DNA from 3 places in the Allobosea sp. P1_B10 genome. Region 1 is predicted to be linked to each of the others. Evidence: riboswitches for the same ligand, from Rfam matches in the RefSeq annotation. Region 1 holds a riboswitch; each other region holds the start of a gene.
What was found. A riboswitch is a leader RNA that binds a small molecule or an ion and turns the genes downstream of it on or off. The one in region 1 is predicted to bind cobalamin.
Positions count from the first base shown of each region.

Region 2: linked by a shared signal. The riboswitch ahead of AC1D2L_RS08110 (TonB-dependent receptor plug domain-containing protein) and the one ahead of AC1D2L_RS10030 (CbtB domain-containing protein) in region 1 are both predicted to bind cobalamin.
Region 3: linked by a shared signal. The riboswitch ahead of AC1D2L_RS24805 (TonB-dependent receptor plug domain-containing protein) and the one ahead of AC1D2L_RS10030 (CbtB domain-containing protein) in region 1 are both predicted to bind cobalamin.

Region 1 covers NZ_JBFTZP010000003.1:549,998-560,395, reverse strand. Annotated here, with positions in the region: gene AC1D2L_RS10065 (GMC family oxidoreductase) at 95-1,732, shown strand; gene AC1D2L_RS10060 (hypothetical protein) at 1,855-2,367, shown strand; gene AC1D2L_RS10055 (D-2-hydroxyacid dehydrogenase) at 2,476-3,447, opposite strand; gene cobD (threonine-phosphate decarboxylase CobD) at 3,532-4,539, opposite strand; gene cbiB (adenosylcobinamide-phosphate synthase CbiB) at 4,558-5,538, shown strand; gene cobO (cob(I)yrinic acid a,c-diamide adenosyltransferase) at 5,542-6,150, opposite strand; gene cobU (bifunctional adenosylcobinamide kinase/adenosylcobinamide-phosphate guanylyltransferase) at 6,150-6,677, opposite strand; cobalamin riboswitch at 6,728-6,913, shown strand; gene AC1D2L_RS10030 (CbtB domain-containing protein) at 6,950-7,126, shown strand; gene AC1D2L_RS10025 (CbtA family protein) at 7,137-7,892, shown strand; gene AC1D2L_RS10020 (DUF1636 family protein) at 7,996-8,391, shown strand; gene cobW (cobalamin biosynthesis protein CobW) at 8,388-9,425, shown strand; gene cobN (cobaltochelatase subunit CobN) at 9,433-10,398, shown strand, end outside.
Region 2 covers NZ_JBFTZP010000003.1:131,120-141,517, reverse strand. Annotated here, with positions in the region: gene AC1D2L_RS08125 (ABC transporter ATP-binding protein) at 1-522, opposite strand, end outside; gene AC1D2L_RS08120 (FecCD family ABC transporter permease) at 522-1,460, opposite strand; gene AC1D2L_RS08115 (ABC transporter substrate-binding protein) at 1,541-2,434, opposite strand; gene AC1D2L_RS08110 (TonB-dependent receptor plug domain-containing protein) at 2,431-4,362, opposite strand; cobalamin riboswitch at 4,482-4,682, opposite strand; gene AC1D2L_RS08105 (potassium-transporting ATPase subunit F) at 4,965-5,054, shown strand; gene kdpA (potassium-transporting ATPase subunit KdpA) at 5,067-6,755, shown strand; gene kdpB (potassium-transporting ATPase subunit KdpB) at 6,764-8,806, shown strand; gene kdpC (potassium-transporting ATPase subunit KdpC) at 8,819-9,409, shown strand; gene AC1D2L_RS08085 (DUF4118 domain-containing protein) at 9,428-10,398, shown strand, end outside.
Region 3 covers NZ_JBFTZP010000022.1:14,174-24,571, reverse strand. Annotated here, with positions in the region: gene AC1D2L_RS24815 (hypothetical protein) at 122-322, shown strand; gene AC1D2L_RS24810 (KpsF/GutQ family sugar-phosphate isomerase) at 500-1,507, opposite strand; gene AC1D2L_RS24805 (TonB-dependent receptor plug domain-containing protein) at 1,591-3,522, opposite strand; cobalamin riboswitch at 3,647-3,848, opposite strand; gene AC1D2L_RS24800 (invasion associated locus B family protein) at 4,103-4,825, shown strand; gene AC1D2L_RS24795 (D-glycero-alpha-D-manno-heptose-1,7-bisphosphate 7-phosphatase) at 4,955-5,482, opposite strand; gene AC1D2L_RS24790 (TetR/AcrR family transcriptional regulator) at 5,488-6,108, opposite strand; gene AC1D2L_RS24785 ((2Fe-2S)-binding protein) at 6,308-6,766, shown strand; gene AC1D2L_RS24780 (xanthine dehydrogenase family protein molybdopterin-binding subunit) at 6,770-8,950, shown strand; gene AC1D2L_RS24775 (Isoquinoline 1-oxidoreductase subunit) at 8,950-9,579, shown strand; gene AC1D2L_RS24770 (ABC transporter ATP-binding protein) at 9,635-10,398, opposite strand, start outside.

The DNA.
Region 1 (10,398 bases):
CAATCATGCATGCAGCATTGCTGCCAACCGACACTGTGATTAACGCTGGGTTCCAGAGAGCGGGACCGCGCCCGCCACAGCATTCGGAAACGCCATGTCGCCTCGCAGGACCATCGGAAGCTTCGACTATGTCGTGATCGGGGCGGGCTCGGCCGGCAGCGTGATCGCGAACCGCCTTTCGGCAAACCCTGAGACCAAGGTGCTGGTCCTCGAGGCGGGCGGTCGCGACGACTGGCTCTGGTTTCACATCCCGGTCGGCTATCTCTACGCCATCGGCAATCCGCGCGCCGACTGGCTGTTCAAGACTGAGCCGCAGGCCGGACTCGGCGGGCGCGAGCTGGCTTACCCCCGCGGCAAGGTCGTCGGCGGCTGCTCCGCCATCAACGCGATGATCTATATGCGCGGCCAGGCGGCCGACTATGACGGCTGGCGCCAGCGTGGCCTGACCGGCTGGGGCTGGGACGATGTCCTGCCCTATTTCCTCAGGCACGAGGACCATGTCGCGCCCGGCCCCAACGGCAAGCATCGTTCCGGCGGGGAATGGCGCGTCGAGCATCCGCGCGTGCGCTGGGACATCCTCGACGCCGTCCGCGACGCCGCCGAGGCGGCGGGGATCGCCAAGATCGAGGACTTCAACACCGGCGACAACGAGGGCTCGGCCTATTTCCAGGTCAACCAGAAGCGCGGCCTGCGCGTCAGCGCCTTCAACAGCTTCCTGAAGCCGGTCATCGATGCCCGCGACAACCTCCGGCTGGAGATGCGGGTCCTGGTCGAGCGCGTCGTGGTCGAGGACGGCCGTGCGACAGCTGTGGAATTCTCACATGGCGACGAGCAACTCCGCGTCGATGTCAGCGGCGAGGTCATCGTCAGCGCCGGCGCGGTTGGTTCGCCTGCCCTGCTCGAACGCTCCGGCATCGGCAATGGCGAACGCCTTCAGGCTCTGGGTCTCGACACGCTGCGCGACCTGCCCGGCGTCGGCGAGAACCTCCAGGACCACCTGCAGATCCGGCCCGTCTACAAGGTCGAAGGGGTGCGCACGCTCAACAGCGACTACGCCAAGCTCTGGCGCCGGCCGCTGATGGCGCTCGAATATGCCGCGCGACGCACGGGCCCGCTGACCATGGCTCCCTCGCAGATGGGTGCCTTCGCGAAATCATCGCCGGACTACGCCACCGCCAACCTGCAATTCCATTTCCAGCCGCTCTCGCTCGACAAATGGGGAGACGGGCTGCACCCCTTCGGCGCGTTTACGGCGAGCGTCTGCAATCTGCGCCCGTCGAGCCGCGGCAGCGTCCACCTGAAGAGCCCGAAGGCGGCGGATGCGCCGGCTATCTCGCCGAACTACCTCGACACCGACGAGGACAAGCGCGTTGCGGTCGATGCGCTCAAGCTTGCCCGCAAGATTGTGGCCCAGGCCGCCCTCGCCCGGTTCAGGCCCCACGAGCACAGCCCCGGCCCGCAGGCGACCACCGACGAGGCGCTGTTGCAGGCAGCCGAGACGCTCGGCACGACGATCTTCCACCCGGTCGGCACCGCCAAGATGGGCCGTGAGGATGACCCGATGGCAGTGCTTGACGAGCGGCTGCGGGTGCGCGGCATCAGGGGCCTGCGCGTCATCGACGCCTCGGTGATGCCCACCATCACATCGGGCAACACCGCCAACCCGACCATGATGATCGCCGAGAAGGGCGCGCAAATGGTGCTCGAGGATGCTCGTGGAGGCGCACTCTAGATCTGTCATTCCAGGGCAGACTGCGGCCTGCCCTGGAATGACCGAACGGCGCAGGCCGTGACATTCGCGCTGATATTCCCGCTAGTGTCGCGCCTCATCCGTCGGCCGATATGGATCCGCCCATGCCTTCTCCCGAACGCCCGATGCTTTCGCGTATTCTGCTGGCTATACTCAAGGGTCTGCTGACGGCCCTCGTGCTCTTCGACGAGCTGCTGAGACCGCTCTACCGGCCGTTGGTCGACGCGATCGCGTCGCTGCGGATCGTCGCGCGCATGGAGTTGGCGATCGCGCGGATGCCGCGACTGGGCATTCTGTTGCTGCTCGCCATCCCCTTCGCGATCGCCGAGCCCGCGAAGATCGGCGGGCTGTTCCTGATCGCGGACGGACGCGTCAAGGCGGGGATCATCATGTTGGGCGTCGCCCATCTGTTCAGCTTCATCGTCGTCGAGCGTATCTACCATGCAGGCCGTGACAAGCTGCTGACCTATGGCTGGCTGAACTGGACGATGACGCTGCTGGCCCGCCTGCGCGACACGGCGCTGGCCTGGATCAGGACCAGCTCGGCCTACCGATCCGCGATCGCGCTGCGCGACGACGTCCGACGCTGGTGGCGCGAGCACAGCCCGCGGCCCTAAGGCCCGAAGGCGACAGCCCGCTCCGTTGGCGCGACTTCTTCCAATGCTCGCCGTCATCCCGGGTTCCGTGCGGTCGCCCGGGATGACGGCTCTCCTCGTGTGGAAGGCTCAGACGATCTGGTTGCGCAGCTCGGTCTCGCCCTTCAACAGACGGCCGAGATTTTCGCTCAGGAGATCGATGATGTTGGCCTCATAGAAGCGGGTCTCGCCTGCGCTGTGCGGTGTCACGATGACCTGCGGCATGCCCCAGAGCGGCGAGGTTGGCGGCATCGGCTCCTCATGGAAGCAGTCGAGACCGGCGCCGGCAATGCGGCCCTCCCGGAGGCAGGCAATCAGCGCCTCCTCATCGACGACTTTTCCGCGCGCGACATTGACCAGCAGGGCGGTCGGCTTCATCGCGGCCAGCGCCCGCGCGTCGATCAGGCCCTCGGTCTCGGGGGTCAGCGGGCAGCACAGCGCGACGATATCAGCCTGGGCCATGGCCTCGAGCAGGCGATCGGGCGGCAAGATGGTCTCGACATTGGGCTGGGGCTGCGTCTGGCGGCGCACGCCGATGACGCGCATGCCGAAGGCCGAGGCCAGAGCGGCCAACCGCAGGCCGATGCGACCGAGGCCGACGATGACGAGCGTCTTGCCACCGAGTTCGTCCTCGCGAACGGTGCGGTCGGCGATCATCGGGCGCCAATGCTTGGCGGTCTGGTGGTCGCGGGCGAGGTGGAGCTGGCGCGTCAGGCCCAGCATCAGGGCCATGGCATGTTCGGAGACGGCGCGCTCATTGCCGCCTTGGGCGCTGGCGAGACGAACGCCTGCCGCGGCCAGGGCCGCCTTGTCGAACTGGTCCGTGCCGGCGCTGACCGACTGGATGAAGCGCAGGCGCGAGGCCGTGGGGATGACCTCGTTGCGCCAGAGCATCGAGACGACGAGCACGTCGAACTCGCTCGCGCGCGCCTTGAGTTCGTCGACCGAGCGGACCGTGACGTTGTTGGTCTTGAAACCGCGCGTCTCGAATTCAGCCTGCAGGTCGTAGGCTTGGTGGGCGAAACCGACCGTCAGGTCCTTCTCGGCGGGCAGGTTTGGCATGGGCGTCTGATTCCTCGGCATGTCAGGGCGCGGGACTGTATCGGCACGGGCTCGCGCTGTCCCGGCGCTGCGCGCATGCAAGTCTCATGCGGCCGCGGGGGCGAAGGCATCCAGTGCAGCGTCCAGCCGGGCCCAGGCGGCGGCATCGCCTGGGAGGCCGAAGCGCAGCCATGTCACGTCATGCTGGAAGTGCCGGACATAGATGCCGTGGTGACCGAGATGGGCGAAGAGCGCCGGCGCCTGATGGCTTTCGAGCAAGCGAAACAGCGCGGTGCCGCCAACGATCCTGCCATGCGCGGCAAGCGCAGCATCGAGGCGCGCGGCGCCATCGCTGCTTTGCTGCGCCGCACCGGCCAGCCACGCATCGTCCGCGAGCGCCCGAGCTGCAATCGCCAGTGCCGGCCCGGCCACCGCCCAGGGCCCAAGCGCAGCGCGTATCCGTGCCGTCAGCTCCGCCGCGCCGACGGCAAAGCCTACTCGCAAACCCGCGAGCCCAAAGGTCTTGCCGAAGGAACGCAGCACCATCGTGCTGGCGGGCAGCGCGGGCACAAGGCTCATGGCCGGCGTGAAATCGGCAAAGGCCTCGTCGACCACCAGCAGGCCGTTGCGGGCGGCCAGTGTCGCGGCGAGCTTCACGAGACGATCAACCGAGACGACGCGGCCGTCGGGGTTATTGGGGTTGACCAGCACAACCACCCTGGCGTCGCCGATATCGTCGAGGTCGCGGATCGCCCGGACGTCCCGCTCGGCCTTGCGCCAGGAGGCCTCGTGCTCGGCATAGGTCGGCCCCAGCACAGCGACGGATCCCGGCGGCGCAATTCGCGGCAGCAGTTCGATCAGGATCTGCGTGCCCGGCGCGGCGACGATGCCGGCAAGCTCAGGCACCCGGTAGGCCGTGCGCGCCGCGCTCAGTAAGGCAGCCTCGTCCGCGGCGCTGGGAAGACGCTGCCACAGGCTTAACGGCAGCGGCGGGAGCGGGTAGGAGACGGGATTGATCCCGGTGGAGAGATCGATCCAGGGTTTTGGCGCGTCGGGAAACAGCGCCTGCGCCTTGGCGAGATCGCCGCCGTGCCAGATTTCGCCTGAAACCATGAATCGTCCCCGCACCGCATGAGCCCATCCGAGACCCTGCCCTTGCTGCTCGCCGCGCTCGTGATCGAGGCTGCGCTCGGCTATCCCACGCGCTTGTATGCGGGGATCGGCCATCCCGTCACCTGGCTCGGCGCGCTGATCGGCCTGCTCGATCGCAGCTTCAATCGCGAGCAGGCCTCTTTCGCATGGCGCAAGGCGGCGGGTGTCGGCGCGCTCGCCATCCTGCTGGCGGTCACGCTCGGGGTCGCGCTCGCGCTGAGTGCGCTGTGCCGGATGCTCGGCCCGCTCGGCCTGCTGCCCTTGGCGGTCATGGCCTCGACGCTACTCGCACAGCGCAGCCTGCACGAGCATGTCGCGCGCGTCGCGTCCGGGCTCGAGCAAGGCGGGCTCGACGAGGGGCGCAAGGCAGTCTCGATGATCGTCGGCCGTAACCCCGAGGTTCTCGACGAGGCCGGCGTGGCGCGCGCCGCGATCGAGAGCCTGTCGGAGAATTTTTCGGACGGCATCGTGGCGCCCGCATTCTGGCTCGGCGTCGGCGGCTTGCCGGGGATCGCGCTCTACAAGGCGATCAATACCGCCGATTCGATGATCGGCCACAAGACGCCGCGCCATCTCGCCTTCGGCTGGGCCTCGGCGCGGCTCGACGATCTCGTCAACCTGCCGGCATCCCGGCTGACCGCGCTGCTGCTGATCGCCGCCGCCTCACTCGACCGCGAGGCGGATGCCGCCGGTGCGGCGCGCGCGGTCCGGCGCGATGCGGGCCAGCACCGCTCGCCCAATGCCGGCTGGCCCGAGGCCGCCATGGCTGGAGCGCTGGGTCTCCGGCTGGCGGGGCCACGCATCTACGGGGCCGTGCGCGTCGAGGATGGCTGGATGGGCGACGGTCGCGCGCAGGCCAATGCCGGCGATATCAGGCGGGCCCTGAGGCTCTACCGCACGGCCTGCTTGCTGCTCTGGGGGTTTGCCGCACTCGGCACGGCGATCGCGTTGCTGGCCTGAGGCTCAGAACTCGATCCCGACCTGCGCCTTCACGCCGGCCGCGAAATGGTGCTTCACCAGCGTCATCTCGGTGACGAGATCGGCGGCCTCGATCAGCTCCGGCTTGGCGTTGCGGCCGGTGACGACGATGTGCAGGTCGCTGCGGCGGGCGCTGAGCACCGCCACCACCTCGGCCAACGGCAGGTAATCGTAGCGCAGGGCTATGTTGAGCTCGTCGAGCACGACCAGCCGGATCGTCTCGTCGGCCATCAGCTCTTTGGCCTTCTCGAAGGCGCGGGTCGCGGCGGCGATGTCACGCGCCTTGTCCTGCGTCTCCCAGGTAAAGCCCTCACCCATGCTGTGCCAGACGATCTGGTCGCCGAAGGCCCCGAGCGCTTTGCGCTCGCCGGTCTCCCAGGCGCCCTTGATGAATTGCACCACGCCGACGCGCCAGCCATGGCCGAGCGCGCGCAGCATCAGCCCGAAGGCCGCCGTCGACTTGCCCTTGCCGGGACCGGTGTTGACGATCAGCAGGCCCTTCTCGATCGTCTTGGCCGCCACCTCGGCGTCCTGCACCGCCTTGCGCTTTTTCATCTTGGCCTTGTGACGCGCGGCGTCCTCGTCGTTGCCCATCATTTCACCTTCATCGGCAGCCCCGCGACCATGAAGACCACGCTGGCCGCCTGCGCCGCAAGGTTCTGGTGGAGACGCCCGGCCTCGTCGCGGAATCTGCGGGCCAGCGCATTGTCGGGGACGATGCCGAGACCGACCTCGTTGGAGACCAGCACGATGGGCGCCGAGGCCGCCTTGCAGGCGGCGATCAGCTCGCGGCCGGCCTCGCCCGTGTCATGCTCAGCCAGGATCAGGTTGGTCAGCCAGAGCGTCAGGCAGTCGACCAGGATCGGCTGCCCGGGCGCGACCGCGCGGATCGCGTCCGGCAGGGCAAGCGGGGCATCGCGCGTGACCCAGTCGTCCGAGCGCCTGGCGCGATGCTCGGCGATGCGCGCGGCCATCTCGTCATCATAGGCCTGCGCGGTCGCGATATAGGTCCAGGGCGCGGGCTGCGCCTCGATCAGCGCCTCGGCATAGCGGCTCTTGCCGGAGCGTGCGCCACCGAGGACGAGGGTGAGATCAGAAAATGCCAAAGCGCCCGCCATCATCTGCTGCCAGGGATTATGCGCCGGTCCATTGCACAGCACAGCCCGCATGGCTAATACTCGCAACCGACGGTGCCCCGGAGACGGGGTGAAAAGGGAACGCGGTGCGATACCGCGGCTGCCCCCGCAACTGTAAGCGGTGAGTCTTTCGCCATCTGCCACTGGGAGCGATCCCGGGAAGGCGGCGCAAGATGTCTTGATCCGCGAGCCAGGAGACCTGCCGTCATCAGATCCGCAATCCAACAGGGCGCCGGCGGGGCGGCCAGGAGACCAGTATGAATACAACCACCTCGATCCAGGCCCAGGCCAGCGTCTCGGAACGCGCCAAAGCCGCCATCACCGCCCTGCTGCTCGGCAGCGTACTGATCTTCACGGTCGGCTTCGCGCATTCGAGCAGCGTTCACAACGCCGCCCACGATACGCGCCACGCCATCGCCTTCCCCTGCCATTGAGGGGATTGTCATGGTCAATCGCGTACTCACGGTCAGTCTTCTGGCCGGGCTTCTGGCTGGGCTCATCATCGCCGCGCTCCAGCACGTCACCACCACACCGCTGATCCTCAAGGCAGAAAGCTATGAGACGGCGATGCGGGCGCAGGCGCCCTCCCATGCCGCTTTCGGCGGGCAGATCTTTGCGGGCGAGGCTCGCATCATCCTGGCCCATGGCCCCGGCCGAGATGCGCCCGGCCATGAGCATGCCGAATGGAAGCCGCAGGACGGTTTCCAGCGCGCCGCCTTCACCGCTCTGGTCACCGTCGCCACCGCGATCGGGTTCGCGGGGCTGCTACTCGGCGGCATGATCGCGGCCAACGAGACGATCGATGACCGGCGGGCGCTTGTCTGGGCCGCTTGCGGCTTTCTCGCCTTCGGGCTGATGCCTGCGGCAGGCCTGGCGCCGGAACTGCCTGGCAGCGCTGCTGCTGAACTCCTGCATCGACAGATCTGGTGGATCGCGACGGCGCTGGCCACCGCAGGCGGGCTGTTCGTCTTCCTGCGCATGGATGCGCCCTGGCTCAGGGCGCTCGCCGTGCTCGCCATCGTCGCCCCGCATGTGATCGGCGCACCGCATCCGGTCGCGCCCGAAAGCAAGGTTCCAGCCGAGATCGCGGCGCATTTCACGGCACTTTCGCTGGTGGTGCAGGCCGCGCTCTGGCTGGTCACGGGCCTGGCCGTCGGCGTGCTCTGGCCCTGGGCGACACGTCGCGCAGCCAGGGCCTGACGCCTCGCGCGCTCCCGAGGCGGAGCGCGCTCGACCCCTTTTGCGCTCGCATGCCCCGGCGACCGGTACCCGGTTGCCCTGGGTTTCGCGAGGGAGGCGACCCATGTCGCGACACGACCTGACCATCCATGTCTGCACCGTCTGCCGACGCGTGCGCGAAGACCTGGCAGAGGGCTATGACCAGCCAGGCCTCGGCCTCGCCACGGCGCTGAGCGAACGCCTCGAAGCGTCCGACGGCATCACCGTGCAGGCCGTCGAATGCCTGTCGGTCTGCAAGCGGCCCTGCACGCTCGCCTTCGTCGCCGACGGCAAATGGACCTACCTGATCGGCGACCTCGATAGCCAAACCCATCTCGACGATATCGTCGACGCCGCGCAGCGTTTTGCCGCCAGCGCCAACGGCATCATTCCCTGGAAAGAACGACCCGCCTGCTTCCGCAAGGGCGTGGTCGCGCGCGTGCCGCCGATGCCGCCGCGCGAACAAGGATCGACATCATGACCGCGACCCTCGCCAAAGTGCCCTGCACCATCGTCACCGGCTTTCTGGGGGCCGGAAAGACCACGCTCGTCCGTCACCTGCTCGAAAATGCCGGCGGCAAACGCCTGGCCGTGCTGGTCAACGAGTTCGGCGATCTCGGCTTCGACGGCGAATTCCTCAAGGGCTGCGGCATCGCCGGCTGCAGCGACGAGGATGTCGTCGAGCTGCCCAATGGCTGCATCTGCTGCACGGTGGCCGATGATTTCGTGCCGGCGCTCGAAAAGCTGCTGAACCGCCCCAATCCGCCCGAACACATCCTGATCGAGACCTCGGGCCTCGCTTTGCCCAAGCCGCTCGTCACCGCCTTCAACTGGCCGGCGATCCGCAGCAGGGTCACCGTCGACGGCGTGATCGCGGTCGTCGACGGGCCGGCGGTGGCCGAGGGCCAGTTCGCCGACGATCCCGAGGCGCTGGCTGCGCAGCGCGCTCAGGATGCTTCGGTCGAACACGACAACCCGCTCGAGGAGGTTTTTGAGGACCAGATCCTCTGCGCCGACCTGATCCTGCTCAACAAGAGCGATCTCGTCGACGAAGCCGGCCGCGCGCGGGTCAAGGCCGAGATCGCCGCGCACCTGCCAAAGGCGATCAAGATCGTCGAGACCAGCCATGGCAAGGTCGAGCCGGCGCTGGTGATCGGGCTCTCAGCAGCAGCAGAGGACGATCTCGCTGGCCGCCCCTCGCATCACGGCGAGGGCGAGGATCACGATCACGACGATTTCGACTCGGTCTCCCTGCCGCTGCCGGAAGGGCTTTCGCCCGAGGTGCTGTCGGCGCGCGTCGCGAAGGCCGCCGAAGCCGAGGGCGTGCTACGCCTCAAGGGCTTTGCCGCCGTGCCGGGCAAGCCGATGCGGCTCGTCGTGCAGGGCGTCGGCCGGCGTATCGGTCATCATTTCGACCGCGCCTGGGCCGAGGGTGAAGCCCGCAACGGCCGGCTCGTCGTGATCGGCCTCAAGGGATTTGACCGCGCCGGGGTCGAAGCGGCTCTCGCGGGCTGAGCCGACCATGCACCTCCTCCCGACCAGCGAGATCAGGCTCGACGACGGCGAAGACGCCGTCGACCTCGCCTTGCCGCCGGGAGATGTGCTGGTCTTGTCCTTTGCCGACAGCGACCTGTCGGCGCTGGCAGCGGCCGCGGAGGGCAATGGCCTCAGCGTGAGGCTGGCGTCGCTGCGCCAGCTCAAGCATCCGCTCTCGGTCGATGTCCTGATCGAGACGACGGTGGCGAAAAGCCGGTTCGTGCTGGTGCGCTGCCTCGGCGGGCTCGACTATTGGCGCTATGGCGTCGAGCAGCTGGCACAGGCCTGCCGGCGCGAAGGCGTGGCGCTCGCGGTGCTGCCGGGCGACGATCGGCCCGATGACCGGCTGGCGGCGTACGGCACGGTTGCTCCAGCGCTGGCAAGCGAGTTGCTCGGCTACTTCCATGCGGGAGGCGGGGCCGAAAATATGCGGCGCCTGCTGGCGCTCGTGGCCGGCGCGATTGGAGGCGACGACACCCATGCAAGCGACGCGACGCCACCCATCCCGCTCCCCGCCCTTTTTGCTCTCGGGGAAGCCGCCACCCCTCTCCCGTGGTGCGAGGCCCTGGCCAAACTCCCCTCCGATCGGGCTCTCATTCCCGTCCTCGTCTACCGCTCGGGCGTCAGCGCAGGCGATACCGCCATGGGCGAGGCCATCGCTGCGGCGCTCGCGGCACGCGGCCACGCGCCATTGGTTCTAGCCCTCACCAGCCTGAAGGACCCCGCTGTCGCCAGCGAACTTGTCGCCCTGATCGCGGCCCGCAAGCCTGCGCTCATGATCACGACCACCGCCTTCTCGGCCCGCGACGGTGCGGATTTCGTACTCGACGCCGCTGACTGTCCGGTGCTCCAGGCTGTCCCGGTCGGCAGCGCCCGCGAGGCTTGGGAGGCGTCGCCACGCGGACTGTCAGCTGTCGACCTCGCCATGCAGGTGGCGCTGCCGGAGTTCGAC
Region 2 (10,398 bases), 420 kb from region 1:
TTGATGGAGGGGATCGAGCGCCGCCAGCGGCTCGTCGGCGAGCAGCATTGCAGCCTCGACAGCCAACGCACGGGCCAGCAGCACGCGCATGCGCTCGCCGCCGGAGAGGGTCTCGACCGTGCGCCCGCCATACTGCACGACATCGGAGGCCGCCATGGCGCGGGCGACGGCCTCGCGGTCGGCCGCCGTCTGGTCCGCGAAGGGGCGGCGATGCGGTAGCCGGCCGAGCGCGACCAGCGCCTCGACCTGCATCTGCCAGTGCACCGTGCCGCCCTGCGCCAGAAAAGCGATCTGGCGCACGAGCTCGCGCCGGCCGAAGGCAGGCGCAGTACGGCCTTCGTAGAGCACTTGTCCCGCGTCCGGAGCGAGGAGATCGGCCATGGCCTTGAGCAGTGTCGACTTGCCGGCCCCGTTGGGGCCGATCAGCCCGACCAGCTCTCCGGGTCGCAGCTTCAGGTCGATCCCTTGCAGGATCGGCTTGCCACCAAGCCTGACGGTCAGGTTCTTCGCTTCGATCCGCATCAGGCCCCCCGCCGCAAACGATGGATCATGCTGAACAGGACGGGCGCGCCGATCAGGGCGGTGACGACGCCGAGCTTGAGCTCGGGCCTGATCGGCGCCAGCCGCAGCGCCGTATCGGCGGCCAGCGTCAGGATCGCCCCGCCGAGGCCCGAGACGAGCAGGAGCCGGCCCGGTCTGTGGCCGACGAGGGGGCGCAGCAGATGCGGCACGACCAGCCCGACGAAGCCGATCGCGCCCGTCACCGCGACCGCGCTGCCGACGCTCAGCGCCGCGCCGCCAATCAGGCGCGCGCGCAGGCTGGCAAGGTCGAAGCCGAGGCTGCGCGCCGTGTCCTCGCCCAGCGTCATGCCGTCGAGAGCAGGCGCCGTCGACAGGAACAACGCCCAGCCGAGCAGCATAAGCGGCAGCACGAGCCAGACATGGGTCAGGCTTCGATCGGCGAGAGAGCCCATCAGCCAGAAGACGATCTCGAGCGCGGCATAGGGGTTTGGCGCCAGGTTGAGCGCCAGCGCCGTCATCGCGCCGGCAAAGCTGTTGATCGCCACGCCGGCGAGGATCAGCGTCATCGTGCCCGCATTGCGCCCGACGAAGCCGTAGAGCAGCAGCGTCGCCATCGTAGCGCCCGCTATTCCGCCGAGGGGGAGCGCAAGCAGAAAGGCGCCGGCAAAGCCGGAGTAGAACACGATGACGGCCCCGAACGCGGCTGCGCTGGAGATGCCCAGCAGGCCGGGCTCGGCCAGCGGATTGCGCAATAACCCCTGCATGGCCGCACCCGCCATGCCGAGGCTGAAGCCGACCAACGCGCCGAGCAGGGCGCGCGGAAGGCGCAGCTCGACCAGGACGAGAGCGGGCAGCGTCGCGCGGCCGGCGAGCCAGTCGGCCAGGGCAGCGGGCACATCGAGGCTGGCGTAACCGACGGAGATGGAGGCAAGGGCCATGGCGACGACCGCGAGCGCAAGCCCTGCCACCAGCCGCCCATAACCGCCGCGATCCCGGTGGTTTGCGTGGGTCACGGCGCTCACAGCCCGCTCCTGTCGATCTTTGGCGCAAACGATTCGATCAGCAACTCGATCGCATCGATCACGGCAGGGCCCGCGCATGTCCAGAGTTTCGAAGGCATCGCGATGATCCTGAGCCGGTCCCCAAGACGCGCAAGGACCGGGTGCCCCAGTATCTCGTGCGCCAGGGACGGCGGACCGTCGGCCGTCGTGTTCAGGATCAGGATGTCGGCGCCACCGAGCGCGACCGTCTCGAGCGAGATCTGGCCGTAGCTCTCGATGCCGAGTTCGACAGCGAGGTTGACGAAGCCGGCCCGGGTCAGGATTTCGTCTACGAGCGACCTGCGCCCGACGGTGAAGCCATTGGGCCGCAGCACCAGAGCCGTGGCCGGCTTGTCGCCCACGCGCGGCGCTAATCGCGAGAGGCGTGCGTCGATGTCCGCGATCAGAGCCCGTCCGCGTGCGGGTTCGCCCAGGACAGCCGCCATCTCGGCGATCTGGGCACGCATGCCGTCGAGATCCTGCGGTACGCCGAACTCGCGCAGCGGCGCCCCGACGCGCTTCAGCAGGGCAACCGTGCTGCGCGTCGATAAGGCGCCGGCGACGACGAGGTCGGGCTTGAACGACAGCACCTGCTCGACCAGGCCGTGGTTGGCGGGAAACTGGCGGGCCATTTCGGCCCGGTTGGCATTGCGCGGATCCTGCGACAGCCAGGTCACCGAGGCGATGGCCGAGGGATCGGCCAACCGCAGCACCAGTTCGTCCGTGCACATGTTGAGCGAGACGATGCGCTTGGGCTTCGCCGCGCTTTCCAAGGCTACGGCCGGCAGGACGGTGATACCGCCTGCCAGGCCGAGAGCGGCAAGCGCCAGCCCAACCGCTTGCCTGAGGCTCGCGACGGGTGCTGTTCTCACAGGGAGGCCCTCACGCCGGCATAGGCGCTCAGGCTGGGAACAAGAAACCCGACAGGGTTCTCGTAGCGCTTGTCGAACAGGTTATCGACACGCCCGAAGGCCGTGAACCTTTCGGTCAGCTTGTACTCCGCCGCGATATTCACAATCGCCGCGCCTGGTGCGCGCATGCGCGAGATCGAGAAGTCGCGGTTCCCGTCGACGCGCTCGCCGAGATAAAGCAGCGTTGCCGACAGGGTCAGCTTCTCGACCGGAGCCCAGATGGCCGTGAGGCTCGCCTTGTGACGCGGCCGGCGCAGCAGCTCCTGATGCGCAATCTCGTCCTTGGCGATGGTGAAGGTGTAGTCGGCACGGACCTTGAAATGTGACGACACCTCCAGCGCCGCAAAAGCCTCCACACCCTTCGTCGTCGCCTTGCCGACATTGGCGTAGGAGGTACCGGTCCTGTTGGTCGTGATCAGGTTGTCGACATCGTTGTGGAAGTGGGTCGCGCCGAAGCGGAGCCGTTCATTCAGCAGCGGCTGCTCGAAACCGACATCCCAGCCGCGACTTTCCTCCGGTTTGAGGTCGGGATTGCCGTAGAAGGTGAAGGAGGGGCGGTAGTCGACGAAGCGTTCGCTCAGCGTCGGCGCCTTGAAGCCCGTGCCGTAGCTGGCCTTCAGCTTCGTCTCGCTGCCCGGCACGATATAGGCCGGGGCGACGCGATAGGTGGTGTGACCGCCGAATTCGCGATCATTGTCGTAGCGGATGTTCGAGACGAGGAAGAGACGGTCGCTGAAATTCGACTGAAGCTCGACAAAGGCGCCGGTGTTGGCGCTCGACGCCGTGAGCGAACTCGATTTCAGGCGCTCGTCTTCGTGTTGCACACCCATGACCAGCAACTGGCCCTCGGTGAGCTTGAGATCGCCGCGCCAGTCGAATTTCGTGCGCTCGCCCAGATTGGGCGATGGCAGCCCGAGCACTCCCGTCGTGGTTGGCGCACGGTTGGAGCGGTCCTGATTGGTGTAGGCGATGCCGAAGCGGTTGACGAAGCGCCCACCCAGCGGATCCCAGACAACCTCGCCACGGGTGAAGGCCTGCTTGTAGTCCTGACTGGAACGGAAACCGCTCGGCTGGCTCGGCCAGCCGGAATCACCGGTGGAGAGCAGGTAGCCGTCGCTGTAGCGGCCGACCCAGTTGAGGCTCACCGTGTCGGTGAGCGCAAAGCCCAGCCGGGCCGAATAGCTCCAGTTGTCGTAGGAATTGGGATTGATGCGGCGTCCGGCAGGGACGAGGTCGGGCGGCGTCACCGGTGTCGCCTCGGATTTGAAATGGGCGATGCCGAACGCATAGTTGAAGCGATCATCGCCCCCGCTCAGGCCCACCGTCTGGTTGAAGGTGCCATGGGAGCCGCCCTCGACCGAGGCGGTCACCTTTGGCGGCCCGTCGCCGCGCTTGGTCGTCACCGAGATCACGCCGCCGATCGCATTGGCGCCGTAGAGACCGCTCTGCGGGCCGCGCAGAACCTCGATGCGCTCGACGTCGCTGGTCAGCATCGATCCGAAATCGAAGGAACGGTTCGGCGTCGAGGGATCGTTGACCTCGATACCGTCGATCAGCACCTTGACGTGGTTGGAGTTGGTGCCGCGCATGAAGACCGAGGTCTGTCCGCCCGGCCCGCCGGTCTGGACGATGTTCATGCCAGGCACTGTCGCCAGCGCATCGGGCAGCGTGCGGCGCTGCTGGACCTCGAGATCCCGGGCGGTGATCACGGTGACGGAACTGGCGATCTCGCGCGCCGGCGTCGGCGTACCGGTGGCGCTGACGACGAGTTCGTCGAGCTTGATCGGTTCACCCTGCGCGAATGCGGGGCAGGTTGAGAGGGTGGTGCTGGCTGCGAGTACGGACAGGACGAGCGAAAGTCGGCCGCTTGCGGCGCTTGAAGGGATCACGATGGAGACCTCGGGCGGTTAACGTTGTGGCACGTCACCGCGAACGCGATCTCCCGCCCGAGACCTGAGGCCGCGCGCAGTGAACCAGCGATCGAAACACCCCGTTCGAACGTGCTCGCGTGTGACCACGACTGACGGCAGGTCTCCTGGCTCGCGGGTCAGCGCCTTGTCACCGCCTTCCCAGGTCCGAGGTCCCAGTGGCGCGTGGCGATAAGGCTCGCCGCTTACAGTTGCGGGGGCAGCCGCAGCATAGAATGGCAAGCCATCCGCACTGCGTTCCCTTTTGATCCCGTGAGGGAACCGTCGCTTTCACGAGTAGGGCCGAAAAGTGGCGTGGTCAATCGGGCCAATGTGGCGTGGTCGTGTGGACCAGCAGCGCAAGTGCGACGTGCCGCCAGGGGCGCTGCGAGCACTTTACGAGGACTTTACGCCCTGCCGGGCTCTTCGACATGGCGGCCTTACGGGCATCGGCCCTAGCTCCGATCGGACACACGATCGGAGCCTTCCATGATCATCGACACCCTCTTCCTGCTTGGCGGCCTCGGCCTCTTCGGGCTCGCCGGTCTCGCCGTCGCCGCCGCTGACCGGCTGTGAGGCGCATCATGCCCCTCGATATCATCCTCGCGCTGACAGCCGCGGTCGCGCTGCTCGCCTATCTCCTCAAGGCGCTCCTGCGCCCCGAATCCTTCTGAGAGGTCATGCCGATGACCCTCGATCTGATCCAGTTCCTGATCTTCTGCGCGGCGCTGATGCTCGCGGCCTGGCCGCTCGGGCACTATATGGCGCGCGTCTTCACCGGTGAGGCCCGCTTCCTTGCGCCCGTCGAGACCGCGATCCTGGGACTTGCCGGCCAGGCCAAGGCGCAGCCGCAGCGCTGGCAGGTCTATGCCCTGTCCCTGCTCGCCTTCAATGCGGCGGGCTTCGCGCTGCTCTTCCTGATGCTGCGCTTCCAGAACCATCTGCCGCTGAATCCGCAGGGTTTTGACGGCCTCACGGCGCATCTCGCCTTCAACACCGCGATCTCCTTCGTCACCAACACGAACTGGCAGTCCTATGGCGGCGAGACGACGCTCTCCAATCTCAGCCAGATGCTGGGGCTGACGACGCAGAACTTCGTCTCAGCGGCCAGCGGCGCGGCTGTGGCAGCCGCCGTGGCCCGTGGCTTTGCCGCGAGGCAGACGCGGGAGCTCGGCAATTTCTGGGTCGATCTGACGCGCTTCACGCTCTACATCCTGCTGCCGGCCTCGCTGCTGCTGGCGCTGGTGCTAGCTGCAATCGGGCTGCCGCAGACGCTGGCCGGCTCCTTCGATGCAACGACGCTCGAAGGCGCGAAGCAGAGCATCGCGCTGGGCCCGGTCGCCAGCCAGATCGCCATCAAGCAGCTCGGCACCAATGGCGGCGGCTTCTTCAACGTCAATTCGGCGCATCCCTTCGAAAACCCCTCGGCACTGAGCAATCTGCTGACCACAATCTCGATCCTGCTGATCCCGGTCGCCTTCTGCTTCACCTATGGCCGCCTTGTCGGTGATCGCCGGCAGGGACGGGCCCTGTTCGCGGCCATGGCCGTGCTCTTCCTCGTCGGCTTCGCCGCGATCTATGGCGCGGAGCGCATGGGTAACCCGCTGCATGTCGGCTTGGTCGAAGGCGCCGGCAACATGGAGGGCAAGGAGGTTCGCTTCCGACTGCTGGCCTCGACGCTCTGGGCTGCCGCGACGACCGCGGCCTCCAACGGCTCGGTCAATGCGATGCTGGATTCCTTCACGCCGCTTGGCGGTCTCGTCGCCATGCTCAACATGCAGCTTGGCGAGGTGGTTTTTGGCGGCGTCGGCGTCGGGCTCACCGGCATGCTGCTTTTCGTCATCATCACGGTCTTCCTGGCCGGGCTGATGGTCGGGCGGACGCCGGAATATCTCGGCAAGAAGATCGAGGCGCGCGAAATCAAGCTCGCGGCGCTCACCTTGCTGGTGATGCCGCTCGGCATCCTGGTGCTGGCGTCAATCGCCATCGTGACGGGCTACGGCCAGAGTGCGGTGCAGGATGCAGGGCCCCACGGGCTGTCGGAACTGCTCTACGCCTACACCTCCGCGACCGGAAACAATGGCTCGGCTTTCGCCGGATTCACCGCCAATACCCCCTGGCACAACACCGTCCTGGGCATCGCGATGATGCTCGGCCGCTTCGGCTACATCATCCCGATCCTGGCGATCGCCGGCAGCCTGGCGGCCAAGCGTCCCGCAGTCGAGACAGCAGGCACCTTCCCGACCCATGGCCCGCTCTTCGTGACCCTGCTGGTCGCGACGATCCTGATCGTCGGCGCTTTGACCTTCCTTCCCGTCCTCGCCCTCGGCCCGATCGCAGAGCATGTCTCGATCGTCGCCGGGCAGAGCTTCTAGAGGCCCTTATGAGCAAGCACGCTCCCGCCGAGATGGGCCTGTTTTCGCCCGTCATCATCAGGCCCGCGATCCTGCAGGCCTTCCGCAAGCTCGATCCGCGCAGTCTGGCGCGCAATCCGGTGATATTCTCGACCGCGCTGGTCTCGGTGCTGGCGACCGCTCTGGTCGTTCGCGAGGGCCTGGCCGGCGGCCCGGTCTTCTGGATCGGCCTCCAGATCGCGATCTGGCTCTGGTTCACAATCCTGTTCGCCAATTTCGCGGAGGCGGTCGCCGAAGGGCGCGGAAAAGCACGCGCCGATGCCTTTCGCGCGACGCGCTCCTCGGCTCTGGCCAAGGTGCTGGTCGATCCCGCCAACCGTGTCGTCTACGGCACCAAGGAGGTCGAGCTGATCGAGCCCGGCGAGGTCATCCTCGTCGAGGCCGGCGACACGGTCCCCACCGATGGCGAGATCATCGAGGGCGTGGCCTCCGTCGACGAGAGCGCGATCACCGGTGAATCCGCGCCAGTGATCCGCGAATCCGGCGGCGACCGATCGTCGGTGACAGGAGGCACGCGGCTGGTCTCGGATTGGCTCGTGGTTCGCGTTACGGCGCGGCAGGGCGAAACCTTCCTGGACCGGATGATTGCGCTGGTCGAGGGCGCCAAGCGCCAGAAGACGCCCAACGAGATCGCGCTCGACATCCTGCTGGCGGCGCTGACGCTGGTGTTCCTCTTCGTCGTGGTGACGCTGCCCTTCTTCGCCTCGTGGTCGGGCACGACGCTGCCGGTGATCTATCTCGCGGCCCTGTTCGTCACGCTGATCCCGACGACCATAGGCGGGCTGCTCTCGGCCATCGGCATCGCGGGCATGGACCGGCTGGTGAAGGCGAATGTCATCGCCAAGTCCGGCCGGGCGGTCGAGGCGGCCGGCGACATCGACGTGCTGCTGCTCGACAAGACCGGCACGATCACCTTCGGCAACCGCATGGCCCACGCCTTCGAGCCGGCGCCCGGCATCAGCGAGAGGGAGCTGGCGGAGGCGGCCTTCCTGGCCTCGCTCGCAGACGAGACGCCGGAAGGCCGATCGATCGTCGAACTCGCGGCAGAGCGCTTTGACGTCGATATCGCGGCAGGCGCGGGCGCGACCTTCGTGCCCTTCACGGCGCAGACGCGCATGTCGGGCGTCGACTTGCCCAATGGCGTCGCGCTCCGCAAAGGCGCCTCCGATACAATGGCGAAGCTGACCGGCAGGGCCCTGGCGAGCGGCGTCGAACAGGCGGTGCGAAAGATCGCCTCGTCGGGCGGCACGCCGCTGGTCGTGGCTCGCGACGGCGTCGTGCTGGGCGTCATCCACCTCAAGGATGTGGTGAAGCCCAGGATCCGAGAACGCTTTGCCGAGCTGCGCCGGATGGGCATCCGCACGGTGATGATCACCGGCGACAATCCACTGACGGCGGCGGCAATCGCGGCCGAGGCCGGAGTCGATGACTTCCTGGCCGAGGCGACGCCCGAACGGAAGCTCGCCCTGATCCGCGAGGAACAGGCGCAGGGGCGGCTCGTCGCGATGTGCGGCGACGGGTCCAACGATGCGCCCGCCCTGGCGCAGGCCGATGTCGGCGTCGCGATGAATTCGGGCACCCCCGCCGCCAAGGAGGCGGGCAACCTGATCGACCTCGACAGCGACCCGACGAAGCTGATCGAGATCGTCATGGTCGGCAAACAGCTGCTGATCTCGCGCGGCGCGCTGACCACCTTCTCGATCGCCAACGATGTCGCGAAATACTTTGCGATCCTGCCGGCGCTGTTCGTCGCGGCCTATCCGGGCCTTGCGATGCTCGATGTCATGGGACTGGGCACGCCGCAATCGGCGATCCTGTCGGCGATCATCTTCAACGCGCTGGTCATCGTCGCGCTGATCCCGATCGCGCTGAAGGGCGTGCGCTATGCGCCAGCCTCAGCCTCCCAACTGCTCGGCCGCAACCTGCTGGTCTATGGGCTGGGCGGGCTCGTGGTTCCCTTCATCGGCATCAAGGCGATCGATCTGATCGTCGACCTGCTGCACCTCGCCTGAGGAGATGTGATCATGACCTCCTATCTTCGCCCCTCGCTCGTACTTCTCGCCGTCTTCAGCCTCCTCACGGGAGTGGCCTATCCGCTCGCCGTAACCGGGGTTGCGCAGGCTGTGTTTCCCTGGCAGGCCAACGGATCGCCCGTGCTGCGGGACGGCGCGGTTATCGGCTCCTCGCTGATCGGCCAGTCCTTCGTATCGGATCGCTATTTTCACGGCCGGCCATCGGCCACGACCGCGCCCGATCCGCAGGACGCGTCCAGATCCATCGACAGCCCCTATAATGCCGCAAGCTCGACCGGTTCGAACCTCGGCCCGAGTTCGGCGGCGTTGAGGCAGGCGATCAGCGATCGTGTCGCGTCGCTCGGCGGTGGCGACCAGCCGGCGGACCTGGTGACAGCGTCGGGATCGGGCCTCGACCCCCATCTCTCGCCGGCAGCGGCCCTGGCCCAGACCGGCCGCATCGCCCGGGCGCGCGGCCTGCCGGAGGAGCGCGTCAGGCAGCTCGTGCTGGAGCTGACCGAGACACGCCTGCTGGGCATGCTGGGTGAGCCGCGCGTCAATGTGCTGGCGCTGAACCTCGCCCTCGACAGGCTTGCGCGCTGATGCTCTGGTCCCCGACCCATGCCGAGCGCGCCTGACGAAAGACTGCCACCTGAGTCCTTCCTGGCCGCCGCGCGCGGCGAGGACGGCAGCGGGACCGGCCGTCTGAAAATCTTCCTCGGCGCCTCGCCCGGCGTCGGCAAGACCTTCGCCATGATCGAGGAGGCCCGCGTGCGCCAGCGCGCGGGTCTAGACGTCGTGGTGGGGCTGGTCGAAACCCATGGCCGGGCCGAGACCGCCGCCCTGCTCGGGACGCTGGAGCAGCTGCCGCGTCGCTCGGTCGCCTATCGCGGCCAGGTGCTGAGCGAGCTCGATCTCGATGCGCTGCTGGCGCGCAATCCCGCGATCGCGCTGATCGACGAACTCGCCCACACCAACGCGGCCGGATCGCGCCATCCCAAGCGCTGGCAGGACGTCGTCGAGGTGCTCGATGCCGGCATCGACGTCGTCACGACGCTGAATATCCAGCATGTCGAGAGCCTGAACGATGTCGTCGCCCGGATCACCGGCGTGCGCGTGCAGGAGACGGTGCCCGACCAGATACTGCAGCGCGCCGACGAGATCGAGCTGATCGACCTCGCTCCGGAGGAGCTGATCAAGCGGCTCAAGGGCGGCAAGGTCTATGTGCCCCAGCAGATCGGGCAGGCGCTGGAGAACTTTTTCGGCAAGGGCAAGCTGACCGCCCTGCGCGAACTCGCCATGCGCACGGCCGCGAGCCGAGTCGATGCCGAGATGCTGGACTGGATGCAGGCCAACGCCGTCAAGGGCCCGTGGCCAGCCGAGGAGCGCCTGCTCGTCTGCATCAACGAGGCGCCGGTCGCGCGCAGCCTGGTGCGGGCCGGCAAGCGCATGGCGGAGCGCTCGCGCCTGCCCTGGATCGTGGCCACGGTGATGACGCCCCGCCACGAGGCGATGCCGCCCGATGCACGGGCCGTCACGGTCGAGGCCCTGCGGCTGGCCGAAAGCATGGGCGCGGAAACGATCATCCTGCG
Region 3 (10,398 bases), on a different contig from region 1:
ACCATCCGCCGCACCGAGTTAACGGTTCGATGACCCTATTCACCGATAGTTGCCTCATCTGATTCGAGTGGCTTGTCAGTTGGTTGACAGCCGGTTCGCGTGGCTTGGGGTAGCGATGGGCATGGTGTTGCAGTTTCCGGTGGCGGTTCGCCGTGGCCCGGAACAGGATGACGAGATCGATCTCCTGACCGCAGTCGACGTCGCCCTGCGCGACCTCTCCGACATTATCCGCCACATCGCGGCGCCGGCCGCCCGCGAGCAGGCCGAAGCCTGCCGCGAGATGCTGCAATCGGCCTTCGACAGCGCGCTCGCGGAAGGATGAGCGCGCCGCGCTCGCACTACGACATCAGGCAGACGAGGCTGGCGCACGCTTCCTCATCCGGACAAGCCGCGTAGCGGCGCAGCTCCGGAATCCATCATAGGGCTCGGCGGTGCCTTGCGATGTTTTCCGGGACGAAGCTTCGCCTCGCCGCAGATGACGAGTAAGAGGCGCGACCTCTTACGACAGGCCGGCCTGCAGCAGGTTCTGGAGATGGACGATGCCGACCGCCGATCCGTTCTCGACTGCGATCAGCACCGAGATCCGGCGCTCGCTCATCTCCTTCAGCGCGGCGCTTGCCAGCGTCGAGGGCGCCGTGACGCGCGGCGTCGGCGTCATGATTTCGGTCACGGGCCGCGCCATCAGTTCCGGGCCCATATGGCGACGCAGATCGCCGTCCGTGACGATGCCGGCAAGTTTCTGATCGGCATCGACCACGACCGCGCAGCCCAGCCGCCCCTTCGACATCACCAGCAGGACCTCGGCCATCGAGGTCGGGGGCTGGACCAGCGGCAACTCGGGCGCCTTGATCATAACGTCGCGCACCGTCAGCAGGCGCGCACCGAGCTTTCCGCCCGGATGGAACTGGCGGAAATGCGCCGGGGTGAAGCCGCGCCGCTCGAGCAGCGCCATCGCCAGCGCGTCGCCGAGCGCAAGCTGCAGCATGGTGGAGGTCGTGGGCGCCAGTCCATGCGGGCAGGCTTCCTCGATCTTGGGCAGGATCAGCGCGGCGTCTGCCGCCTTTCCGAGCGAGCTCGTGGCGCCCGAGGTGATCGCGACCAGCGCCACGCCGTGTCGGCGCGAATAGTCGATGATGTCGCGCAATTCCCCGGTCTCGCCTGACCAGGACAGGGCCAGGATGACGTCGCCGGGCGTGATCATGCCGAGATCGCCATGGCTGGCCTCGGCGGGATGGACAAAGCTCGCGGGCGTGCCCGTGGAGGCCAGGGTCGCGGCGATCTTGCGCCCGATATGGCCGCTCTTGCCCATGCCCGTGACGATGACGCGGCCCGACGCCTGGACGATGCTTTCGACCGCGCGCTCGAAGGCCTGGCCCAGCGGTCCGCCCTGCAGGGTCTCGCGCATCCGCGCGAGGCCCCTGATCTCGATGTCGACGGTGCGCAGGGCCGTGGCGAGAACCTCGCCGGCGGGCGCTGGCGTGGCGTGAAAGGCTTCGATGGCTGACATGGGCGTCCCTGGTGCTATGCAGCAATCATAGTCCCGCGACGCCCCATCGCCAAATTTCGGCCGCGCGTGAAATTGGCGCGGCCTTACAGTTGCGCCCTCAGGCCGGCATAGGCGCTCAGGCCCGGGACGAGATAGCCGACGGGGTTTTCGAAGCGCTTGTCGAAGAGATTATCGACGTGCCCGAAGGCGGTGAGTTTTTCGCTGAGCTTGTATTCAGCCGCGATATTCACGATCGCGGCGCCCGGCGCCCGCATCCGCGCGACCGAGAAGTCCCGGCTGGCGTCGATGCGTTCACCGAGATAGAGCAGCGTCGCCGACAGCGTCAGCTTCTCGACCGGCAGCCAGGTCGCGGTCAGGCTGGCCTTGTGGCGAGGCCGGCGCAGCAGCTCCTGATGCGCGATCTCGTCCCTGGCGATGGTGAAGGTGTAGTCGCCGCGGACCTTGAACCGGGGGGACAGTTCCACCGCCGCGAAGGCTTCGACGCCCTTGGTCATCGCCTTGCCGACATTGGCGTAGGAGTTCCCGGCGGCGTTGACGTTGATCAGGTTCTCGATGTCGTTGTGAAAATAGGTCGCGCCGAAACGGACCCGATCATTCAAGAGCGGCTGTTCGAAGCCGACATCCCAGCCGCGATTTTCCTCGGGCTTGAGGTCGGGGTTGCCGAAGAAGTCGAAGGCCGGACGAGAATCGCTGAAGCGCTGGCTCAGAGTCGGCGCCTTGAAGCCGGTGCCGTAGCTCGCCTTCAGCTTGGTCTCGGTCCCCGGCACGATATAGGCCGGGGCGACGCGGTAGGTGGTGTGCCCACCGAACTCCTGGTCGTTGTCGTAGCGGATGTTCGACACCAGGAAGAGCCGGTCGCTGAAATTCGACTGCAGTTCGAGGAAAGCGCCGGTGTTACCGTTCGAGGCCGTGAGCGCGTCCGACCGCAGGCGCTCGGTCTCGTGCTGCACACCCATGACCAGCAGATGGCTCTCGGTGAGCTTGAGATCGCCGCGCCAGTCGAATTTGGTACGCTCGCCCAGGTTGCGGGAGGGGAAGCCGAGCAGGCCGGCGGCGTCGGGTGCGCGGCTCGAACGGTCCTGATTGGTGTAGCCGATGCCGAAGCGGTTGACGAAGCGACCGCCGAGCGGGTCCCAGACCAACTCGCCACGCGTAAAAGCCTGCTTGTAGTTATCGCTGGATCGGAAGCCGTCGGGCAGGCTCGGCCAGCCGGAATCGCTCGTGGAGAGCAGGTAACCGTCGCTGTAGCGACCCACCCAGTTGAGGCTCACCGTGTCGGTGAGCGCAAAGCCCAGCCGGGCCGAATAGCTCCAGTTGTCGTAGCTGTTGGCGTTGCGGCGGCGGCCGGCCGGGACGAGATCGCGCGGGGTCACCGGTGTCGCCTCGGATTTGAAATGGGCGATGCCGAAGGCGTAGTTGAGGCGATCGTCGCCGCCGCTGAGGCCCACGGCCTGGTTGAATGTGCCGTAGGAACCGGCTTCGACGGAGGCCGTCATTTTCGGCGGGCCTTCGCCTCGCTTGCTGGTCAGCGAGATCACGCCGCCCATCGCATCGGCGCCGTAAAGCCCGCTCTGGGGGCCGCGCAGAACCTCGATGCGCTCGATGTCGTTGGTCAGCATCGAGCCGAAATCGAAAGCGCGGTTCGGCGAGGCGGGATCGTTCACCTCGATTCCGTCGACGAGCACCTTGACGTGGTTGGAGCTGGTGCCGCGCATGAAGACCGAGGTCTGGCCACCGGGGCCGCCATTCTGGACGATGTTGAGGCCAGGCACGGTCGCCAGCGCGTCGGGCACCGTGCGGCGCTGCTGGATCTCGAGATCCCGGGCGGTGATCACGGTGACCGAGCTGGCGATCTCGCGGGCCGGCGTCGGCGTGCCGGTGGCGCTGACCACGAGCTCATCGAGCCTGATCGGCTCGGACTGCGCCAGGGCGGCAACGGGCGACAGCGCCGTGCCGGCCGCCAGAACGGACAGGAGAAGCGGGATATGACCGCGCGCGGCGCTGAGAGGGATCACGGTTTGGACCTCGGGCAGTAACGTTGTGGCACGTCACCGCGAACGAGATGTCCCTGACCTCAACCCCGCGAGAGGTCCTGCTCAGGACAACCACCCATCGGCACACCCCGGCCCATGTCTTCGCGTGTGACCACGACTGACGGCAGGTCTCCTGGCTCGCGGGTCAGTGCCGTGTCACCGCCTTCCCAGGTCCGAGGTCCCAGTGGCCTATCGTGACAAGACTCGCCGCTTACAGTTGCGGGGGCAGCCGCAGCGTAGAATGGAAAAACCATCCGTACTGCGTTCCCTTTTGATCCCGTGAGGGAACCGTCGCCCTCACGCCTAGGGCGGAAACCCGGTGGGGTCAATTGCCGCCACATGGCCACGGCAGGCACGCGCCGCCGCGGTCTCGGCGACGACCAGATTGGAATCCGTTTAAATCATTGAGTTTGCGCGGCAATCCGGCTTGATTTATCGATGCGCCGAAACGCCGTGAACGCGCGGCCGGTGCCGCCAGGCGAGAGCCGCTTCCAGGTGGGAACGGCAGCGTCAGGAACCGGGATGCGCTGGCCACGCCCGCATCCGCCATGAGAAGAGAGCCATGATCCGTACCCTTCGCCGCCTTCCCCTCGCTTTCGCCATGGCGCTCTGCTGTGGCCTCGCCCTGTCGAGCCCGGTGCGGGCCCAGGCCGAGGACGCCACGGAACAGGCCGACGAAGCCCCCGCCGCCAAGCCAGACACGGTGCGCCGCGCACCGGCAAAGCCTGCGCCCCGCCCTGCCGCGAAGCCGCCGGCGCGCCCCGCGCCCATCGCCCAGGCTCCACAGGCCCCCGGAGCGGTCACCGCCGGCCAGCCCGCCCCCTCGACCGCCAGCCTGCCCAATGGCGCCAGCGCCATCACCGAGAACTTCGGTGACTGGACCGTCGAGTGCCGGATCACGGATGGCCGCAAGCTCTGCGCGCTGGCGCAGTCGCAGGGCAACACCCAGACCAACCAGCGCGTCTTCGCCATCGAACTGCGCCCGCCGCAGGATGGCCGCACCGAAGGCACGATCCTGATGCCCTTCGGGATGAAGCTCGACAATGGCGCCGTGCTCCGGCTCGACGACAAGGACCTCGGCCAGGGCCTGCGCTTCTCGACCTGCTATCCGCAGGGTTGCCTGCTGCCGATCTCGTTCCCGACGGTCGCGACCGATGCGATGAAGACGGGCAAGACGCTGACCGCGGCGGCGCTCAACCTCTCCAATGGCGACCCGATCGCCTTCAACATCTCCCTGAACGGCTTTGCCGCAGCGCTCGCCCGCATCAGCCAGCTCGGCAACTAGCGCTCTTTTTAGAGGCGCCAATCGTCATTGCGAGCGAAGCGAAGCAATCCCGGTCGATCTGTCGCTGCTGGATTGCTTCGCTTCGCTCGCAATGACGGACCGGCCAGAAACGACGCCGAGCGCCGGTGCTCAGGCCAGGAGACGTGCAACGAAATCGGCGAGATTGCCGCCCGTGAAAAGGTGGCCGGGGAGTCCCGCCGCTTCCGCCGCGGCCAGATCGCTCGGTTTGTCGCCGATGACGAAGGAGCCGGACGGCTCGACCGGCCAGCACGCCATCAGATCGAGGATCATGCCCGGGCGCGGCTTGCGCCAGTCGCTGTCGCGGCGATACGCGGGGACGACGCCATCGGGATGATCGGGAGAGAAGCGGAAATCGTCGATCCGCGCGCCCGCTGCAGCCGCCTGCGCGCGCATCACCTCGTGCAGGACGACGACGGCGGCCTCGTCGAAATAGCCCCGCGCCACGCCCGACTGGTTAGTGATCACGAAACACAGATAGCCGCTGCGGTTGACCAGGGCGATCGCGTCGAGCGCGCCCTCGGTCCAGCGGAGATCGGCCGGCCTGTGGAGATAGCCGATATCGACGTTGAGCACGCCGTCGCGATCGAAGAACACAGCGGGACGGTGCGTGGCGGTCTCGCCGGAACGGGGGATCATGGACATCACGCCGTGATTGCGGCCGCAAACACCGAAGCGATCCCATCGAGCCGGCGGGCATAGTCGTCGCCGCTTGGCGCGACACCGGACTTGGCGCCGGTCGCCGCGAAGGCCAGGCCCGCGATCCAGCCATCGGCATCGACCGACGCCCGGGCCAGCGTGATCTCGCCCTGCGCCTGCGCCTCCGAAAGCAGCCGGCTCGCGAATTCGGCGAATGTCCGCTCGAAGGCCTGAAGCTCGCGCGCCGCCACCGTCGCCATCACGGCCTTGAGCTCGACGAGATGCTCGCCTGTGCCGAAACTCGCATAAGCCTGGCCGAAATGGGCCTTGAGCAGGGCCGGCAGCCGCTCCGCGAACGGCGCGCGCATCGCCATGACCTCACGGCAACGTGCTTCGACGCGGCGGCCGAGCAGGTCCAGCATGGCCCGGAATACGTCGTCCTTGCCCTTGAAGTGGAGGTAAAGGGTCGCCTTGGCGAGCCCTGCCTCCCTGGCGATGTCGTCCATCGAGCTGCGCTTGTAGCCATAGCGGGCGAACAACCGCAGCGCCGCATCGGCGATCTGGTCGACGCGGGCATTTGCGTCATCGGGAGGAGGAGCGCTGGAACTTCCGCTGGCGTCAGTCATTGGCACTTTGGCAGTCTTGACAAAATCCAAACTACGCGCGACCATCCTAGATATACTCAAATCGTCTATTTAGTCCAGCCGCGCGACCCAGGGCTACGGATCCATCGCCCGCCATCTGATATGTCAGATCGGGCCTTCGAGGGCGAGCCTCGATCCGCACCACGGTTGCGCGCTGGTCATGCCAGCATCGGAGGCAATCATGGTCGCTCTGAAGGTCAACGGGACGACGCATAACGTCGATGTCGATGACGATACGCCTTTGCTCTGGGCCCTCCGCGACAACCTCGCCCTCACCGGTACCAAGTTCGGTTGCGGGATCGCGCAATGCGGTGCCTGCACGGTCTTCGTCGACGGCCAGGCGCTGCGCTCCTGCGTGACGCCGGTTTCGGCGATCGGCACCAGCGAAATCACCACCATCGAGGGGCTCTCCGGCAAGGAAGCCGACGCGGTTCAGGCCGCCTGGACCGCCCGCGACGTGCCGCAATGCGGCTATTGCCAGTCCGGTCAGGTGATGAGCGCGATCGCGCTGCTCAAGGAAAACCGCAAGCCCAGCGATCGCGACATCGATCTCGCGATGAACGGCAACATCTGCCGCTGCGCGACCTATGTCCGCATCCGTGCCGCCATCCATGACGCCGCCCGCGCGCTGGAGATCTGACCCATGACCGCACATGATCCCAACCTCTCCCGTCGCGCGCTGCTGAAGGGCGCGAGCGCCCTGGTCATCGGCTTCAGCCTGCCTCTCAACGCCCGCGCGCAATCGGGCGCCGCAGCCGGCTTCCGGCCCGGCGGCAATGCCGCCTTCGCGCCCAACGCCTTCATCCGCGTCGCGGCCGACGACACCGTGACCGTGATCGTCAAGCATATCGAGTTCGGCCAGGGCCCGTTCACCGGTCTGGCCACCCTGGCAGCCGAGGAGATGGACGCCGCCTGGAGCCAGATGCGGGCCGAGCACGCACCGGCCGACGTCACGCTCTACGCCAATCTCGCGCTCGGCGTTCAAGGCACCGGCGGCTCGACCGCCATCGCCAACAGCTGGGACCAGATGCGCAAGGCCGGCGCCGCCGCGCGCGCCATGCTCGTCCAGGCGGCAGCCGAGGCCTGGAAGGTCCCGGCCGGCGAGATCAAGGTCGAGGCGGGCGTGATCAGCCACGCCTCCGGCAAGAGCGGCCGCTTTGGCGAATTCGCCGAGGCCGCCGCGAAGCTCGCCGTTCCCGAGAACCCGCCGTTGAAGGCGGCGTCGGACTACCGCCTGATCGGCAAGGAGGGCGCTGTGAAGCGCCTCGACAGCGCCGACAAGGTCCGCGGCAAGGCGCAGTTCACCATCGATATCCATGCGCCCAACATGCTGACGGTCGTCGTGGCGCGCTCGCCACGCTTCGGTGGCAAGGTCGCGAGCTTCGATGCCGCGGAAGCGCTCAAGGTCAGGGGCGTCGTCGACGTCAAGCAGATCGGCTCCGGGGTCGCGGTCTATGCCAACGGCATGTGGCCGGCGCTGAAGGGCCGCGAGGCGCTCAAGGTCACATGGGACGACAGCGAAGCCGAGAAGCGCGGCAGCGCCGAGCTGATCGCCGAATATCGCCGGCTTGCCCGCCAGCCGGGCACGGTCGCGGGCAGTCATGGCGACGCCGAGGCGGCGCTTGGCAAGGCCGAGCGCGTGATCGAGGCCGAGTTCGTCTTTCCCTATCTGGCGCATGCGCCGATGGAGCCGCTCGACGGCTATCTCGAATGGGACGGCGAAAAGGCCCATGCCCGCTTCGGCAGCCAGTTCCAGACCACCGAGCACCAGACCATCGCGGGGATCCTGGGCCTCGCCCCCGAGAAGGTGCATCTCGAGACCATGCTCGCCGGCGGCAGCTTCGGCCGGCGCGCGCAGGTCAGCCAGCATCTCGCCGCCGAGCTGGCCATGGCCGCGAAGGCCATCGGCCCCAACCGGCCGGTCAAGGTGGTCTGGACCCGCGAGGACGATCTCGCGGGCGGCAATTACCGCCCGCTCTTCGTGCACCGACTTCGGGGCGCGGTGAAGGACGGCAAGATCACTGCCTGGTCGAACACCGTGGTCGGCCAGTCCTTCTTCCTCGGAACGCCCTTCGAATCCTTCGTCGTGAAGAACGGCATCGATGCGACCTCGGTCGAGGGCGCCAACGAGATCTTCTACGAGGTGCCCGATTTCCGCTGCGAGGTGCATAATCCCAAGGTCGGCGTGCCTACATTGTGGTGGCGTTCGGTGGGCCATACCCATACCGGCTATGCGGTCGAGTGCTTTGTCGACGAACTGCTCCAGGCGGCAGGCCAGGACCCGCTGCAGGGCCGCCTTGCGCTGATGGGTGACAAGCACCCGCGCGCCGCGGGCGTGCTCAAGGCCGTCGGCGAGCTCGCCAACTGGAAGGGTTCGGCGCCGGTCGATGGGCGGGCGCGGGGGATCGCGGTGGTCGAGAGCTTCAACTCCTTCGTCGCCCAGATCGCCGAAGTCTCGATCGGTCCTGACGGTGAGCCCAAGATCCACAAGGTCTGGTGCGCGGTGGATTGCGGCGTCGCGGTCAATCCCGACGTGATCCGCGCACAGATGGAGGGCGGCATCGGCTTCGGGCTTGGGCATGCGCTCTATAGCGAGATCACGCTCGACCAGGGCCGTCCGGTGCAGACCAACTTCCACGAGTACCGTTCGCTGCGGATCCAGGAAATGCCCGAGGTCGAGGTCACGATCATCGCCTCGACCGAGAAGCCGACCGGCGTGGGCGAGCCCGGCGTGCCCCCCATCGGCCCGGCCGTCGCCAATGCGCTGGCGGCCCTCGGACATGGCCGGCCCCGCCAGCTGCCGATGCAGGGAGGCACCGTCTGATGAGCAGGACCCTCGTTCTCGCAGCCGCTGCGGCATTCACCGTCAGCGTCGCTGGCAGTGCGCTCACTTGGGCACAGACGGCAAGCCCGTCAGCGCCGGGCGGCTCCAGCCTGCGTCCCGCCGCCAGCTTCGCCTCGATCGCCAACCCGCGCGACCGCTCGGTCGCGCTGTTCAACGAGATGGGAAAGGTGCTGACGCATCCGCGCTGCATGAACTGCCATCCCGCGACCGAGCGGCCACGGCAGGGCGACCTGCGCAAGCTCCACGAGCCGCTCGTGGTGCGCGGCAAGGACGGACACGGCGCGCCGGGCCTGCATTGCGCGACCTGTCATGGCAAGGAGAACTACGATCCCGCCCGCGTGCCCGGCGATGGCCACTGGGCCCTGGCCCCGGCCTCGATGGCCTGGGAGGGCAAGGGCCTGGCGCAAATCTGCGAACAGCTGAAAGACCAGAACCGCAACGGCAGCCGCGATGTCGCCGCGCTGATCAAGCACGTCACGACCGACACGCTGGTTCTGTGGGGTTGGAAGCCCGGCAAGGGTCGCGAGCCCGCCCCCGGCTCGGCTGCAGAATTCGGCGCGCTGATGCAGGCTTGGGGCGATAGCGGCGCTGCCTGCCCGGCGTCCTAGGGGCTCAGACAGCCGCTGGACGACCTTGCCGGCGGCGGGCACGGCACGTGCCGCGTCAGAGTGCAAACAGGCGGACGCGTTCGACGATCGGCAGCAGGCCGACCTGTTCGCCGGGCGCGAGGCGACGGCTGGCTTCCGGCGTCGCTGCACAGGTCACGACCGTTCCGTCCGCCAGGCGCGTGTGAACATAGACCGTCGCACCCTGGTAGGAGACCGCGTCGACCTGCGCCTTCAGCGCACCCGCAGCGCCAGGATCGACCAGTTGGATCGCCTCGGGACGCAGCAGCACGGTCGCCTTGCTTCCGGGCGTCAGGGCAGCCTTGCCCTGAAGCACCTGCACGGACACGCCGGCATCCAGCATGATCGAGAGCGTCTGGCCCTCGCTGCCGACGATACGACCGGGCAGGAAATTCGCACGGCCGATGAACTCCGCGACGAAGCGGTTGGCGGGGTTCTCGTAGATCTCGCTGGCGCTGCCGATCTGCTGGAGTTCGCCGTCCTTCATCACCGCGATGGTATCGGCGATGCTCATCGCCTCGCTTTGATCATGGGTCACGAAGATCGAGGTCAGGCCGGAATCACGCTGCAGGCGCGACAATTCGAGGCCGGTGCCCTCGCGCAGCTTGGCGTCGAGATTCGAGAAGGGCTCGTCGAGCAGCAGGATCGACGGGTTGATCACCAAAGCGCGCGCCACAGCGACGCGCTGCTGCTGGCCGCCCGAGAGTTGGCGCGGCAGGCGATCGGCGAGCCCCGAGAGCTTGAGCTTGTCGAGCATGGCGGTGACGCGCTGCTCGCGCTCCGCCCGGGCGACGCCCCGCC